One region of the Streptomyces sp. NPDC005794 genome, then DNA from elsewhere that is predicted to be linked to it. Evidence: riboswitches for the same ligand, from Rfam matches in the RefSeq annotation. Region 1 holds a riboswitch; the other holds the start of a gene.

Evidence for each region. Region 1 has a riboswitch for cobalamin ahead of ACFYQ5_RS05010 (ribonucleoside-diphosphate reductase subunit alpha). Riboswitches for the same ligand answer to the same signal wherever they lie in the genome.
Region 2: another riboswitch for cobalamin. It lies ahead of ACFYQ5_RS30200 (cobalamin biosynthesis protein); the one in region 1 lies ahead of ACFYQ5_RS05010 (ribonucleoside-diphosphate reductase subunit alpha).

What each region holds. Positions count from the first base shown of each region.
Region 1 is NZ_JBIAIN010000003.1:59,726-66,793, reverse strand. Features, by position in the region: gene mctP (monocarboxylate uptake permease MctP) at 1-501, shown strand, start outside; gene ACFYQ5_RS05015 (GNAT family N-acetyltransferase) at 647-1,147, shown strand; cobalamin riboswitch at 1,188-1,323, shown strand; gene ACFYQ5_RS05010 (ribonucleoside-diphosphate reductase subunit alpha) at 1,460-3,856, shown strand; gene ACFYQ5_RS05005 (ribonucleotide-diphosphate reductase subunit beta) at 3,856-4,872, shown strand; gene ACFYQ5_RS05000 (hypothetical protein) at 4,889-5,101, opposite strand; gene ACFYQ5_RS04995 (GlxA family transcriptional regulator) at 5,183-6,157, shown strand; gene ACFYQ5_RS04990 (D-Ala-D-Ala carboxypeptidase family metallohydrolase) at 6,208-6,945, opposite strand.
Region 2 is NZ_JBIAIN010000023.1:51,184-58,251, reverse strand. Features, by position in the region: gene ACFYQ5_RS30205 (cobyric acid synthase) at 1-918, opposite strand, end outside; gene ACFYQ5_RS30200 (cobalamin biosynthesis protein) at 915-1,859, opposite strand; cobalamin riboswitch at 1,988-2,118, opposite strand; gene ACFYQ5_RS30195 (hypothetical protein) at 2,265-2,489, opposite strand; gene ACFYQ5_RS30190 (anion permease) at 2,502-3,764, opposite strand; gene ACFYQ5_RS30185 (class II aldolase/adducin family protein) at 4,011-4,670, shown strand; gene ACFYQ5_RS30180 (alpha/beta hydrolase) at 4,740-5,879, shown strand; gene ACFYQ5_RS30175 (hypothetical protein) at 6,065-7,068, shown strand, end outside.

The DNA.
Region 1 (7,068 bases):
ACCCCGGCCCAGGAGACCAAGGTCTCCAAGCTGGTCTCGCTGCTGGTCAAGGTCGGCGCGCTGGCCTTCGTCCTCACCATGGACAAGACGGTCGCGATCAACTTCCAGCTGCTGGGCGGAATCTGGATCCTCCAGACGATGCCGGCCCTGGTGGGCGGCCTGTTCACCCGGTGGTTCCACCGCTGGGCCCTGATCGCGGGCTGGGCGGTCGGCATGATCTACGGAACGGTGGCCGCGTACGGCGTCGCCAGCCCGACGCAGAAGCACTTCGGCGGGTCCTCGAAGGAGATTCCGGGAATCGGCGAGATCGGCTACATCGGTCTCACCGCGTTCGTACTGAACCTCGTCGTCGTGGTCGTGCTGACCTTCGTCCTCAACGCGGTGAAGGCCCCGGCCGGAGTGGACGAGACCTCGCCGTCCGACTACACGGCGGACGTCGGCGACGCGGGCGTCAAGGCCGAGCTTCCGCCGGCCACGGCGGGTGCGCCGGGCGGTCACTGACCTTCCCCAGCGGTCACGGGGCACGACGCCGTCCCGGCAGGGTCCGCCCTGCCGGGACGGCGTCGTATCAGGCAGGACCCCACGGGCCCGCCGTCGGCCGGAACCGGGGCGCGCCACGCCCCTCGGTTGCGGCAGACTGCGGCCCATGGACGTATCGATCAGGCCGGTCCGGCCGGCTCAGTTCGAGGACCTCGGCGAGATCACCGCCCAGGCCTATCTCGGTGACGGCCTGCTGGACTTCGGCGCCGAGGATCCCTATCTGGAACAGCTCCGCGCGGTGGGTCGACGGGCGGCGGAGGCCGAGGTGCTGGTCGCGGTGGACGCCGACGGCCGGCTGCTGGGCGGCGTCACCTACGTCGCGCCCGGCAGCCCGTGGGCGGACATCGCCGGGGACCACGAAGCCGAATTCCGGATGCTGGCGGTCGCGCCGGAGGCGCGTGGGCGCGGGGCGGGCGAGGCCCTCGTACGGGCCTGTATCGACCGGGCACGAGCCGCCGGCGGGCTCTCCGCGATCGTCCTGTCGACACAGCCCTCCATGCTGGACGCCCACCGGATCTACCGGCGCCTCGGCTTCGTACGGACTCCGGAGCGGGACTGGTACCCGCTGGAAGGCCTCTCGCTCCTCACCTTCCGCCTGGAACTCTGACCCACCACGACACAACATGTGGGGGCTACTTCGATCGGCAGCCCCCACATGTATGCTCGACCTCGCTGTCGCCGCAGGGGAATCCGGTGTGAATCCGGAACTGTCCCGCAACGGTGTGATCGGTGTGTTTCGCGCACCCCGAAGTCCGAAGACCTGTCGACAGTGCGTCCGGCTCGACCGAACCGGACGTCAGACGTCCGGGCCCCGCGGAGGGCCGGTGGACGCCGTGCGCCGTGCTGCCCTTCCCCGGGCGCCGTCGTGCCCGGCTGCCCCGCTCCCGCAGGCCCTGAGCCGAGCGAGGGATAGCCCCCAGTGACCATCGCGCCAGCCGATCCGGTTTCAGCCGCGGAATCCGAAGGCCGCACCACCGACGCACCCGGGACCGCGCTGCTGCGGACCCTGACCGACCTCACCGCCGATCTGCCCGACACCGACCCCGGACGGGTCGCAGCCTCCGCACTGCGCGGCCGCAGCGCGCGGGCGGACGAGGCCGAGCTGCGCTCGCTGGCCACCGAGGCGGCCGCAGGCCTGATCTCCGAGGACCCGGCCTACTCCAGGCTCGCCGCCCGGCTCCTCACCCGGGCCGTCGCGGACGAGGCCGCCGGTCAGGGCGCTGTCTCCTTCTCGGCGTCGGTCGCCGTCGGACATCGCGAGGGCCTCATCGCGGACCGTACGGCCGAGTTCGTCGCGCTGCACGCCGCCGCTCTCGACTCGCTGGTCGACCAGGCGCTCGCCGACGGCGCCGACGACCGCTTCGGCTACTTCGGGCTGCGGACACTGCACAGCCGCTACCTGCTGCGCCACCCGCTCACCCGCGAGGTCGTGGAGACCCCGCAGCACTTCCTGCTGCGCGTCGCCGCCGGGCTCGCCGAGGACACCTCCGAGCGCGCCCTGGAGGAAGTGGCCGCGCTGTACGGCCTGATGAGCCGGCTCGACTACCTGCCCTCCTCCCCCACCCTCTTCAACTCCGGCACCCGTCACCCGCAGATGTCGTCCTGCTACCTGCTGGACTCACCGCTGGACGAGCTCGACTCGATCTACGACCGCTACCACCAGGTGGCGCGCCTCTCCAAGCACGCGGGCGGCATCGGCCTCTCGTACTCCCGCATCCGCGCCCGGGGTTCGCTCATCCGGGGCACCAACGGGCACTCCAACGGCATCGTGCCGTTCCTGAAGACGCTCGACGCCTCGGTCGCCGCCGTCAACCAGGGCGGCCGGCGCAAGGGCGCCGCCGCCGTCTACCTGGAGACCTGGCACGCGGACATCGAGGAGTTCCTGGAGCTGCGCGACAACACCGGCGAGGACCAGCGGCGTACGCACAACCTCAATCTGGCGCACTGGATCCCGGACGAGTTCATGCGGCGCGTCGACGCGGACACCGAGTGGTCGCTGTTCTCCCCGGCGGACACCCCCGAGCTGGTGGACCTGTGGGGCGACGCGTTCGACGCCGCGTACCGGGCCGCCGAGGCCAAGGGGCTCGCCCGCAAGACCCTCCCGGCCCGTGAGCTGTACGGACGCATGATGCGGACGCTCGCGCAGACCGGGCAGGGCTGGATGACGTTCAAGGACGCCTCCAACCGGACCGCGAACCAGACCGCCGAGCCGGGCCGCGTCGTGCACTCCTCGAATCTCTGCACCGAGATCCTGGAGGTCACCGACGACGGCGAGACGGCCGTCTGCAACCTGGGGTCGGTCAATCTCGGTGCGTTCGTCGCCGACGGCACCATCGACTGGGAGCGGCTGGACGCCACCGTGCGTACGGCGGTGACCTTCCTCGACCGCGTGGTGGACATCAACTTCTACCCGACCGAACAGGCCGGCCGGTCCAACGCCCGCTGGCGCCCGGTGGGCCTGGGAGCGATGGGCCTGCAGGACGTCTTCTTCAAGCTGCGCCTGCCGTTCGACTCCCCTGAGGCCCGCGCGCTGTCCACGAGGATCTCCGAGCGGATCATGCTGGCCGCGTACGAGGCCTCCTGCGACCTCGCCGAGAGGTCGGGCCCGCTGCCCGCCTGGTCCGAGACCCGCGCCGCCCGGGGCGTGCTGCACCCGGACCACTACGCCACCGCGCTGAACTGGCCGGAGCGCTGGGACGCGCTGCGTGCCCGGATCGCGAAGAGCGGGATGCGCAACTCCCTGCTGCTCGCCATCGCGCCGACGGCGACGATCGCCTCCATCGCCGGGGTGTACGAGTGCATCGAGCCGCAGGTCTCCAACCTCTTCAAGCGCGAGACGCTGAGCGGGGAGTTCCTCCAGGTCAACGCCTACCTCGTGGACGAGCTGAAGAAGCTCGGCGTCTGGGACGCGCGGACCCGTGAGGCGCTGCGCGAGGCGAGCGGCTCCGTGCAGGGCTTCGCCTGGATCCCCGAGGACGTGCGGGCGCTGTACCGCACGGCGTGGGAGATCCCGCAGCGCGGCCTGATCGACATGGCGGCGGCCCGTACGCCGTTCCTCGACCAGAGCCAGTCGCTGAACCTGTTCCTGGAGACGCCGACGATCGGCAAGCTCTCCTCGATGTACGCGTACGCCTGGAAGCAGGGGCTGAAGACGACGTACTACCTGCGTTCGCGCCCGGCGACCCGGATCGCCCGCGCGGCGTCCGGGACGGCCGCAGCCGCTGCCCCGATTCCCGTACAGCAGGCCGCCGCTCCCGACGCGGACGCGATCGCCTGCTCCCTCGAAAACCCCGAGTCCTGCGAGGCCTGCCAGTAATGACCACGTCCGCGAACAAGAACCTGCTCGACCCGGGCTTCGAACTGACCCTGCGCCCCATGCGCTACCCGGACTTCTACGAGCGCTACCGGGACGCGATCAAGAACACCTGGACGGTGGAGGAGGTCGACCTCCACTCCGACGTCTCCGACCTCGCCAAGCTCTCACCCGGTGAGCAGCACATGATCGGCCGGCTGGTCGCGTTCTTCGCGACGGGTGACTCGATCGTCTCCAACAACCTGGTGCTGACGCTCTACAAGCACATCAACTCGCCCGAGGCCCGGCTGTACCTGTCGCGGCAGCTGTTCGAGGAGGCCGTGCACGTCCAGTTCTATCTGACGCTGCTCGACACCTACCTCCCGGACCCGGAGGACCGCGCGGCGGCCTTCGACGCGGTCGAGGAGATCCCCTCGATCCGTGAGAAGGCCCAGTTCTGCTTCAGGTGGATGGACTCGGTCGAGAAGATCGAGCGGCTGGAGACGAAGGCCGACCGCCGGCGCTTCCTGCTCAACCTGATCTGCTTCGCCGCGTGCATCGAAGGCCTGTTCTTCTACGGCGCGTTCGCGTACGTCTACTGGTTCCGCTCGCGCGGCCTGCTGCACGGTCTCGCCACGGGCACCAACTGGGTGTTCCGTGACGAGACGATGCACATGAACTTCGCGTTCGAGGTCGTGGACACCGTCCGCAAGGAGGAGCCCGACCTCTTCGACGACGAGCTCCAGCAGCAGGTCACCGAGATGCTGAGGGAGGCCGTCGAGGCGGAGCTGCAGTTCGGCCGCGATCTGTGCGGCGAGGGCCTGCCGGGGATGAACACCGAGTCCATGCGTCAGTACCTGGAGTGCGTCGCCGACCAGCGGCTCACCCGGCTCGGCTTCCCCGCGCTCTACGGTTCCGAGAACCCGTTCTCGTTCATGGAGCTCCAGGGGGTGCAGGAGCTGACGAACTTCTTCGAGCGCCGCCCCTCCGCGTACCAGGTGGCGGTGGAGGGGTCCGTCGGCTTCGACGACGACTTCTAAATCCTTCCAGATCCTTCTAGATCCGCGCCCAGGACCTGATGTACGGGCGCCGCGTGACCGTGACCGGTTGCGCGGTGCCCGCCTTTTCCGGGGGTGCCGCCGCTCCGCGCCGTGCCGCTTCCCGCAGCTCGCGGTCGATCCGGAGTTCCCTCGCGAACCCGACGAGCGCGGGCAGCAGCACGAGGGCGAAAAGGGCGGCTATGACCAGGTAGCTCAGGAATGTGTTCATGGCTCTACTGTCGTCCGCGCGCCCGAATTCCGGCAGTGGCAGGACTGTCACACCCCCTCGAATTACTGCCACACTGACGTCATGCTGAAGAATGTCGCCGTCCTGCTGCTCGACGAGGTCCATCCCTTCGAACTCGGCGTCCTGTGCGAGGTGTTCGGGCTCGACCGCTCCGAGGACGGGCTGCCCGTCCAGGACTTCGCGGTCGTCTCCGCGGAGGGCCCGGTGCTGCGGACGCACGCCGGGTTCTCCATCAACACCCCCTACGGCCTGGACCGGCTGGAGGAGGCCGACCTCATCGCCGTACCCGCCGGGAGCCACTTCGTGGAGCGGAAGTACCCGGAGGAGGCCCTGGAGGCCCTGCGCCGGGCGGTCGAGCGCGGCGCGCGGGTGCTGAGCGTCTGCTCCGGCGCCTTCGTCCTCGGTGAGGCAGGGCTGCTGGACGGCCGCCGCTGCACCACGCACTGGCGGCACTCCGACGAGCTGGCGCGCCGCTTCCCGAAGGCCGTCGTGGAGCCGGACGTGCTCTACGTGGACGAGGGTCCGGTCATCACGTCGGCCGGCACCGCCGCGGGCATCGACGCCGCCCTGCACCTGGTCCGCCAGGCACACGGCCCCGCCGTCGCGAACTCCATCGCACGCCGCATGGTGGTCCCGCCGCACCGGGACGGAGGCCAGGCGCAGTACGTCAAGCGCCCGCTGCCCCGCACCCGGTGCGACACGGTCGGTGACACCCTCGCCTGGATGGAGCACCATCTCGACCAGGAGATGACCGTCGAACAGCTGGCCGCCCAGACCCACATGTCGCCCCGGACCTTCGCCCGCCGTTTCCAGCAGGAGACCGGCACCACCCCGTACCGCTGGCTGCTCCGGCAGCGGGTGCTGCTGGCGCAGCACCTGCTGGAGACCTCGGACGCGACCATGGACACGATCGCCGGACAGACCGGCTTCGGGAACGCGGCGGCGCTGCGCCATCAGTTCGTACGTTCACTGGGCACGACTCCGAACGCCTACCGCCGCACCTTCCGGGGGCCGGCCGACATGACCGAGGCCGCGTGAACGAGGCCGCGTGAACGAGGCCGCGTGACCGGACGGCCCCCGGAATGCCGTCAGATGCCGCAGCCGGAGGCCGACCAGAAGTGGTTGGGTCCCTGGTTCACATGGATGTGGTCGCTGTGCCCGGCGTAGCCCGGGCCGAGGATCCCGTTGAACCCGTGGTTGCGGGCCTGCTGGGCGATGGCGCACAGGGAGTGCGGTCCGGCGCCGAGGTCGACGGCGTCACCGTAGAGATGGCGGCTGTTCGTGGCTCCGCCGACCGCCGCGTTGCAGGAGGTGGACCGGAAGCCGCTGGTGACCCGGAGGGGCTGGTCGCCCAGTGCGTGCCGCAGGGCCTGCAGCTTCCACATGCTGCTCAGGGCGTTGGCCTTGGCCGTGCCCGCGGCGACCGCTCCGCCCGCCCAGGTGCTGTTGCACGTGTTGAGCTCGGCGTAGGTGAAGTTGACGGGCGTGCAGTCGTCGTCCTGGAGCGCGTAGAGCTTGGACTGCGTGGCCGGTCCGGCGATCCCGTCCGCGGCGAGGCCGTACGCGGACTGGAAGCGCTTGACGGCGGCGGTGGTGGCGGGGCCGTACGAGCCGTCGACGGCCAGCACGGAGTTGTATCCCGGATAGCCGGCCACCCGGATCTGGAGCTGGGTGACGTCGTTGCCGGTGGCGCCCGGCGACAGGGTGCGGGTCCAGGTGTAACAGCCGTCGGCCTGCGCGGTGCCGGCGGTGACGACGGCACCGCCGATGGCGAAAGCCATGGTCATGACAAGGCCGAGCAGCAGATGTGCGGTACGTCTGAGCATGGGGATCTCCCTGCGCCTCGAGTGGAGAGATTAAGTGTGGGGACGAGCCTGGCGGACGGGTCGACGCGCGTCAACTGCGCCCCGGAGAACGCTGGTTGACGAAGCTCTCCCCTCTCCCGCACC
Region 2 (7,068 bases), on a different contig from region 1:
GGGCACGATCACGAGGTCGGCGTCGGCGAGCTCCTCCGCCCGGTCCACGAACCGCACCACCACACCCGGCTCGGCCGCCAGGGCGTCCACATCGGTGAAGTTCGACATCAGCGGTACGGCGCACACCGCGACCCGCAACACGTCCTCACCGTGCGGCGGCGCCACGACCGACTCCCGTACGGCGCCCCGCATCGACACCCGCAGCCCGTCCTCCTCGTCGATGCCCAGCCCGTGGGCGTACGGCAGCACCCCGTACGTCCGCCGGCCCGTGAGCCCGAGCAGCATGTCGAGACCGGGCTCCAGCAGAGACACGTCACCACGGAACTTGTTGACGAGATATCCGGCGACCAGCGACTGGTCCTCGGGGCTCAGCAGCGCCGTCGTACCGAAGAACGAGGCGAACACACCGCCCCGGTCGATGTCGCCGACCACCAGCACGGGAAAGCGCGCGGCCCGGGCGATGCCCATGTTCACGATGTCCGTACGCCGCAGATTGATCTCGGCCGGACTGCCCGCCCCCTCGCAGATCACGGCGTCATACGTGCCCCGCAGCTGCTCCAGACAGTCAACGACCGTCCCCAGCAGCGCCTCCTGGCGCCCTCCGTGATAGCCGCGCGCACTCATCTCGCCGACCGGCTTTCCCATCAGTACGACCTGGCTCGACCGGTCACCGCCGGGCTTGAGCAGCACCGGGTTCATCAGCGCCGACGGCTCCACCCGGGCGGCCTGCGCCTGCATCGCCTGGGCCCGGCCGATCTCCGCGCCCTCCCGGGTGACGAACGAGTTCAGCGACATGTTCTGCGCCTTGAACGGTGCGACCTTCACCCCCTGGCGCACCAACCACCGGCAGATCCCGGCCGTGACGACGCTCTTGCCCGCGTCCGACGTGGTTCCCGCGACCAGCAGCCCGCCGCTCATTCGCCTCTCCGTCCCATGGCCGACCGCCCCACCGCACACACGGCGAGGGCCAGCACACTCACCCGGCGCGACAGCCGCACCGCGCGTTCGATGTCCGTGACCCGCACGTCCCGGCCGGCCCCGCCGTTGAGCACGGGCCGGTGCTCGACCCGCCCGCCGTACGCGAGGGTGCCGCCGAGCCGTACGCCGAGCGCGCCCGCGAACGAGGCCTCCACCGGGCCCGCGTTGGGGCTGGGATGCCGGCCCGCGTCGGCCCGCCAGGCCCGGACGGCCTCGCGAGGGCGTCCCCCGGCGGCCACGGCGAGCACGGCGGTGAGCCGGGCCCCGGGCCAGCCGGCGACGTCGTCGAGCCGGGCGGATGCCCAGCCGTAGCGCCGGTAGCGGGGCGACGTGTGCCCGACCATGGCGTCGAGCGTGTTGACGGCCCGGAAGGCGACCAGTCCGGGCACTCCGCCGAGTGCACCCCACACCAGGGCTCCCACGACGGCGTCCGACGTGTTCTCGGCGACGGACTCCACCACCGCGCGGGCGATCTGCTGCGCGTCCAGTGCCTGCGGATCACGGCCGCACAGATGCGGCAGCCGCTCCCGGGCCAGCTCGACGTCCCCGGCGGCCAGCGCCCCGCCGATGGCGCGCGCCTCGCGGCCCAGCGAGGTGCCACCGACGACGGACCAGGTGGCGGCGGCGGTCAGCGCCACGGCGGCGGCGGGACGGTCCCGTACGGCACGGGCGGCCAGCGCGGCGGCGCCCGTGGCACCCCCGGCACAGACGAGCGCGTGCAGGGCACCCCAGCCACGGTGATCGCGCCACAGACGGCCCTCGGCCCCCGCCGCGGCACGCCCGAAGGCGGCGACGGGGTGACCCCGCCGGGGGTCACCGAGCAGCAGGTCGCCGATCAGACCGGCGGCGGCGCCGTACGCGAAGATGCGGTCGGCTCGCACCGCTCAGCCGGCCGTCGCGCCTCGAAGGACCTTCACAGCGGGTGGTACGGCGACCGACGCAGGGCAGCCAGGCATGGCGTATGTCCTCACTCAGGGTCCGCGCCCTGGTTCGACGTGACCGGCGACGAGAGTCTCCTGGCTTCCGGATCCGCAGGTCCTCCGGCCTTCCAGCCCGCGGTGACGGGCCGTGACTTCCGTGTGGAGGCTGCTCCCCGGTGACAGTGGCGGGACCGCGCCGGATTCGCACCGGCTTCCTCTTCTGTCGCCGTACATGGCTCCGGCAGTCCACCACGCGCCGCGAACGCCCGTCAACCTGCCGCTGACCTGCGAGGCTTCAGTGTGCTCAGACGCACACCGGCCGGACACACACGGGGTGTGTCCGGCCGGTGCGCGTCTGAGCGGAGGTCAGGCGACGATCAGATAGATCCCGTACGCGACCGCCGCCAGGCACAGCCCGAAGCAGGCGTACGCGCCGGTGCGCGCCAGGACGCCGGCCCCGCCGCCGCCCTGCGCCGTCGGCGTCTGCTTGGCGAGGCCCGTGATGCCGAGGGTGAAGAGGCCGACCAGCGCCACGGTGATCACGAGGCTGACGCCGAAGACGGAAGCGAGAGCTGCCCAGTCGATGTTCATGCGGATCTGTCCTTACACCGTGGCCGGCCGGGCCGGGTCGGCCGGGGTCTCGGCCGTCGTGGCCGGAGCGTGGATGGTGGTCTTGAGCTCGGTGGCGGCCACACCGGCGGGCGGCGGGCTGACGGCCGCGATGGCGGTCGTGACGACGCCCGCGGGCTCGTCCTCGGGCTCGTTGACATTGGTGTGGTCGACCGGCTTGCGGCGCGACACCAGCCAGATGGCGCCGGAGCCGGCGACGAGCAGGACGGCGACCACGGCGACGCCCCAGGGGCCCTGCTTGGTCAGGAACTCGGCACCCGCGCCGACCAGTCCGGCGGCCGGCAGCGTCAGACCCCAGGCGATGAACATCCGGGTGGCGGTGGACCAGCGGACCACGCCCCCCTTGCGTCCGAGGCCCGCGCCCATGACGGCGCCGGAGCAGGACTGCGTGGTGGAGAGGGAGAAGCCGAGGTGCGAGGAGGCCAGGATGACCGTGGCCGCGCTCGTCTGGGCCGCGAAGCCCTGCGGCGGACGCAGGTCGGTGAGGCCGCTGCCCATGGTGCGGATGATGCGCCAGCCGCCGAGGTAGGTGCCCAGCGCGATGGCGATACCGGCGGAGGCGATGACCCAGACCGGCGGGTTGGAGCCGGGGGAGAGGACGCCACCGGTGACCAGGGCCAGGGTGATGATGCCCATGGTCTTCTGCGCGTCGTTGGTGCCGTGGGCGAGCGAGACGAGACCGGCCGAGGCGATCTGGCCGGCGCGGTACCCCTTGGCGGTCGACTTCAGCTGCGCCGGATCCGTGATCTTCCGGTTCAGGCGGTACGTCAGCTTCGTGGCCAGCAGGGCGGCGAGACCGGCGACGACGGGCGCGGCGATCGCGGGCAGCAGGACCTTCGTGACGACGGTGCCGCCGTTGATCGAGGACCAGCCGGCCGACATGACCGCGGCGCCGATGAGGCCGCCGAAGAGTGCGTGGGAAGAGCTGGAGGGCAGGCCGACCAGCCAGGTCAGCAGATTCCACAGGATGGCGCCGACGAGCGCGGCGAAGATGACCTCGGTTCTGAGGCCGTTCTCATTGATGATCCCGCCGGAGATCGTCTTGGCGACCTCCACCGACAGGAACGCGCCGACGAGGTTGAGAACGGCGGACATGGCCACCGCTGTCTTGGGCTTGAGAGCGCCGGTCGAGATGGTGGTGGCCATCGCGTTGGCGGTGTCGTGGAAACCGTTCGTGAAATCGAACACGAGAGCTGTCACGATCACGATCGCGAGCAGCAGCGTGATGTGTTCCATTTACCCAGGCAATCGTTCGACGTCATTGGCACGTGGAACGTAAGCAACCAGGGTGAACGGAAGGTGAACTGGACAGGGCGGCATGGTGACCCCATGCGCGTATGTCGATTCCGCTTGTGTGCGTGCGGTGCTGTCGGGTGCCTCCGCGCCGGTGCGGGAACCGGCCGCACCCGGCGTCCGGCGTCCGGATCGAGCCCGATATGTCCCCTTGAGGAGACGTCGGTCACGTGACCCTAGGATCCCCGCATGAGTGATGTGCGTACGGACGCGGTCGAACGGGCTTGGGACGGGGTCGTCGAGACGGCCCGGAGGACGGCGGCGGACGGCCTGGTCGTCGGCACCTCGGGCAACGTGTCGGCCCGGGCCGGCGGAATCGTGCTGGTCACCCCCAGCGGGGTGCCCTACGACCGGCTGGGCCCCGGGGACGCGGTCGGCGTCGACCTCGAAGGGCGTCAGGTCCTGGGCGACCTGGTCCCGACCAGCGAGCTCCCGCTCCACCTGGCCGTCTACCGCGAGACCGACGCCGCGGCTGTCGTCCACACGCACGCCGTGCACGCCACGGCCGTCTCCACCCTCGTCCCCGAGGTACCGCTCGTGCACTACGCCGCGGCCATGCTCGGCGGCACCGTCCGCACCGCCGCCTACGCGCGCTACGGGACGCGGGAGCTCGCCGACAACATGCTGGCCGCCCTGCGCGACCGCACGGCCTGCCTGCTGCAGAACCACGGCACCGTCACCTACGGAGCGACCCTCGACGAGGCCTACGACCGCACCGCCCAGCTCGAATGGATGTGCAGGCTCTGGCTCACCGCGAGCTCCGTTCCCGGGCACCGGCCGAACCTCCTCACCCCCGCCCAGCTGCGCGACGTGCAGGACGCCCTGGAGGGGTACGGCCAGCCCGGCTGAGCCCGGCGCGCCGCACCGTACGGCCGACGCCCACTGGCAGCCGACGTCGCCGCCCGGGACACTGGAGCCGTGCGCCCGGCAACAGCGGCGGCAGTGGCCGCCACCTCGATCCTCGGCGTCGGCGCGGCAGCGGTCGCCGCCGGCCGCTACGCCAGCGACGCCGCCCTCGGGGCGCCCTCGCCACACCCCTTCCCGGGCGACCGCCGGCTCACCGTGCACGCCACCGCGGCCGGGCAGATCACCCTGACCCGCTCCTTCACCGCGCTGCGCCCCGGCACGTACGGACTGACCGGCCGAGGCGTCCACGCGGTGGTCGGCCCGGTGATCGAACAGCCGCCCGGCGGTTCCGCGGCCTCCGCCGACACCGTCGTACGCCGGCTGGAACGCGTGACCCTCGGCAGCCTGAAGCCGGGCGCCAGGGTCCGCCTCACCCCGGAGCTCCACCGCGGCGACCCGCTCACCGCCCTCGGCCTCGGATACAAGGAGGTCGAGGTCCCCGGCGAGCTCGGCGCCCTGCCCGCCTGGTTCGTGCCCGGCGCCCGCGACACCTGGGTGATCACCGTCCACGGTCTCGGCGCCACCCGGGACCACCCCATGAACGTGATGGGGTTCCTCCACACCCAGCAGCTTCCCGTGCTCGACCTGGCCTACCGCGGTGACGCGGGTGCCCCGCGCTCCCCGGACGGCCTCGCCCACCTCGGTGAGTCCGAATGGCGCGACCTCGACGCGGCCATCCGCTACGCCGTGCGTTACGGGGCCGAGAAGGTCATCCTCCACGGCTGGTCCTCGGGAGCCTCGATGGCCCTGCACGCGGCCGTCAACTCCGCCCTCCGTGATCGCATCAGCGGCCTCGTCCTCGACTCCCCGGTCCTGGACTGGAAGACCACTCTGCGGGCGCTCGCCTCGGCCCGGGGCGTGCCCTCCGCGCTGCTTCCGCTGGCCGTCCGGGCCGCACAGGGCCAGACCGGACTGCGCGGCGCCCCGCTCCTGGACACCTCGGTGCCGACGGCCCTGCACGCCCCCACGCTCATCGTCCACGGCCCCGACGACACCCTGGCCCCCTGGCGGCAGTCCCGGGAACTCGCCGCACGCCGCCCCGACCTGGTGACCCTGCACTCCGTACCGCAGGCTCCGCATGCGGCGATGTGGAATGCCGACCCGGACGGCTACGAGGAGGCACTCCGGCGCTTCCTCACGCCCCTGATGTGAGCTGATGCGGCGGAACCGCCCGGTTGGTGCCCCGGTTCCGTTGCCTCCCGTATCCCGGTGACACGGCTTCCGTTTGGGCTTTCGGCCCGTCAGAGGCAAGACTGCTCCTCGTGACGTCCCGTACCCCGCGCGACTCCAGGCTGCGACTTGTCCGCCCGCGACCCCAGGCGACCGCCCGTAGGGCCGTGACGACCCGGTACGCCAGGCCGGCCCCCCGCCCACCCGAGGGCACACCGCCACCGGCGGAACTGGCACGACAGGCCAGGGCCGTACTGGCCGACGCCGTGCGGATCGCCCACTGGGCGGCTGACGGCACGAGCCCGGGCTCCGTCCCGCTCGCCGCCCAGGCCCTGGAACGGGCCGCCGCCGCACTCGACCTGTCCCCGGTTCAGGTGATGGCCGGCTGGGACCGGGCCAGGCTGGCCGGCCTCATCGAGATGCACGGCGACACCGCCCGCCCCGGCTGGCGGCTGCGTGCCTGGGACCGCGACGACTCCGCCGTCCTCCGTGGCTGGGTCGCGCTCTTCGACGCCTGGTCGCTCGTCCACGCCTCACCCGACGGCATCGAGGCCACCGCGGTGGCGGAGGCCGTCGAGGCCGTGCCCCAGGTGCTCTCCCTCCTCCAGCTCTCGGCGGGCGCCGTCACCGTGCCCGCGCTCCTCGATCTGCTCGGACAGCGTGTCGCGGAACTCCACGAGGAGCGGTGCGAGGTGCCGTACGGGCCGCAGGAGAAGCCCGCCCCCACCGGCGAGCAGTCCGCCGACCTGAACGCGCTGCTGCTCGACTGGGCCCTCGAGGGACTCGCCTCCGTAGGCGCCCTCACCCTCGGCGCGGGTCACGCCACCCTCACCCCGCTGGGCAACTGGGCGGTCTGGGTCAAGCTGGAGCAGATCTGCGTGGCCGCGCAGAGCCCCGCCGGTAACATCGAGCAGCCCGCGGCCGACATGCTGCTCGGCTGCGCCCGGCTCACCCCCGGCCCGGCACGCGCCGAATACCGCGCCTGGCTGGCCGCCCGGCCCGTCGGCAGCGCGGTGGCCGAACTGCTGGCCGTCGCCCGTGGTGAGGACGCCCTGCTGCGCGGTCTCGCCTTCGAGGCGCTGCGCGTCGTCGGCGCCCCCGCCGAGCCCGTCGTCCGCTCCGTCGTCACCGAAGCGCCGCTGCGCCCGTACGCGCTGCTCTGGCTCGCCGA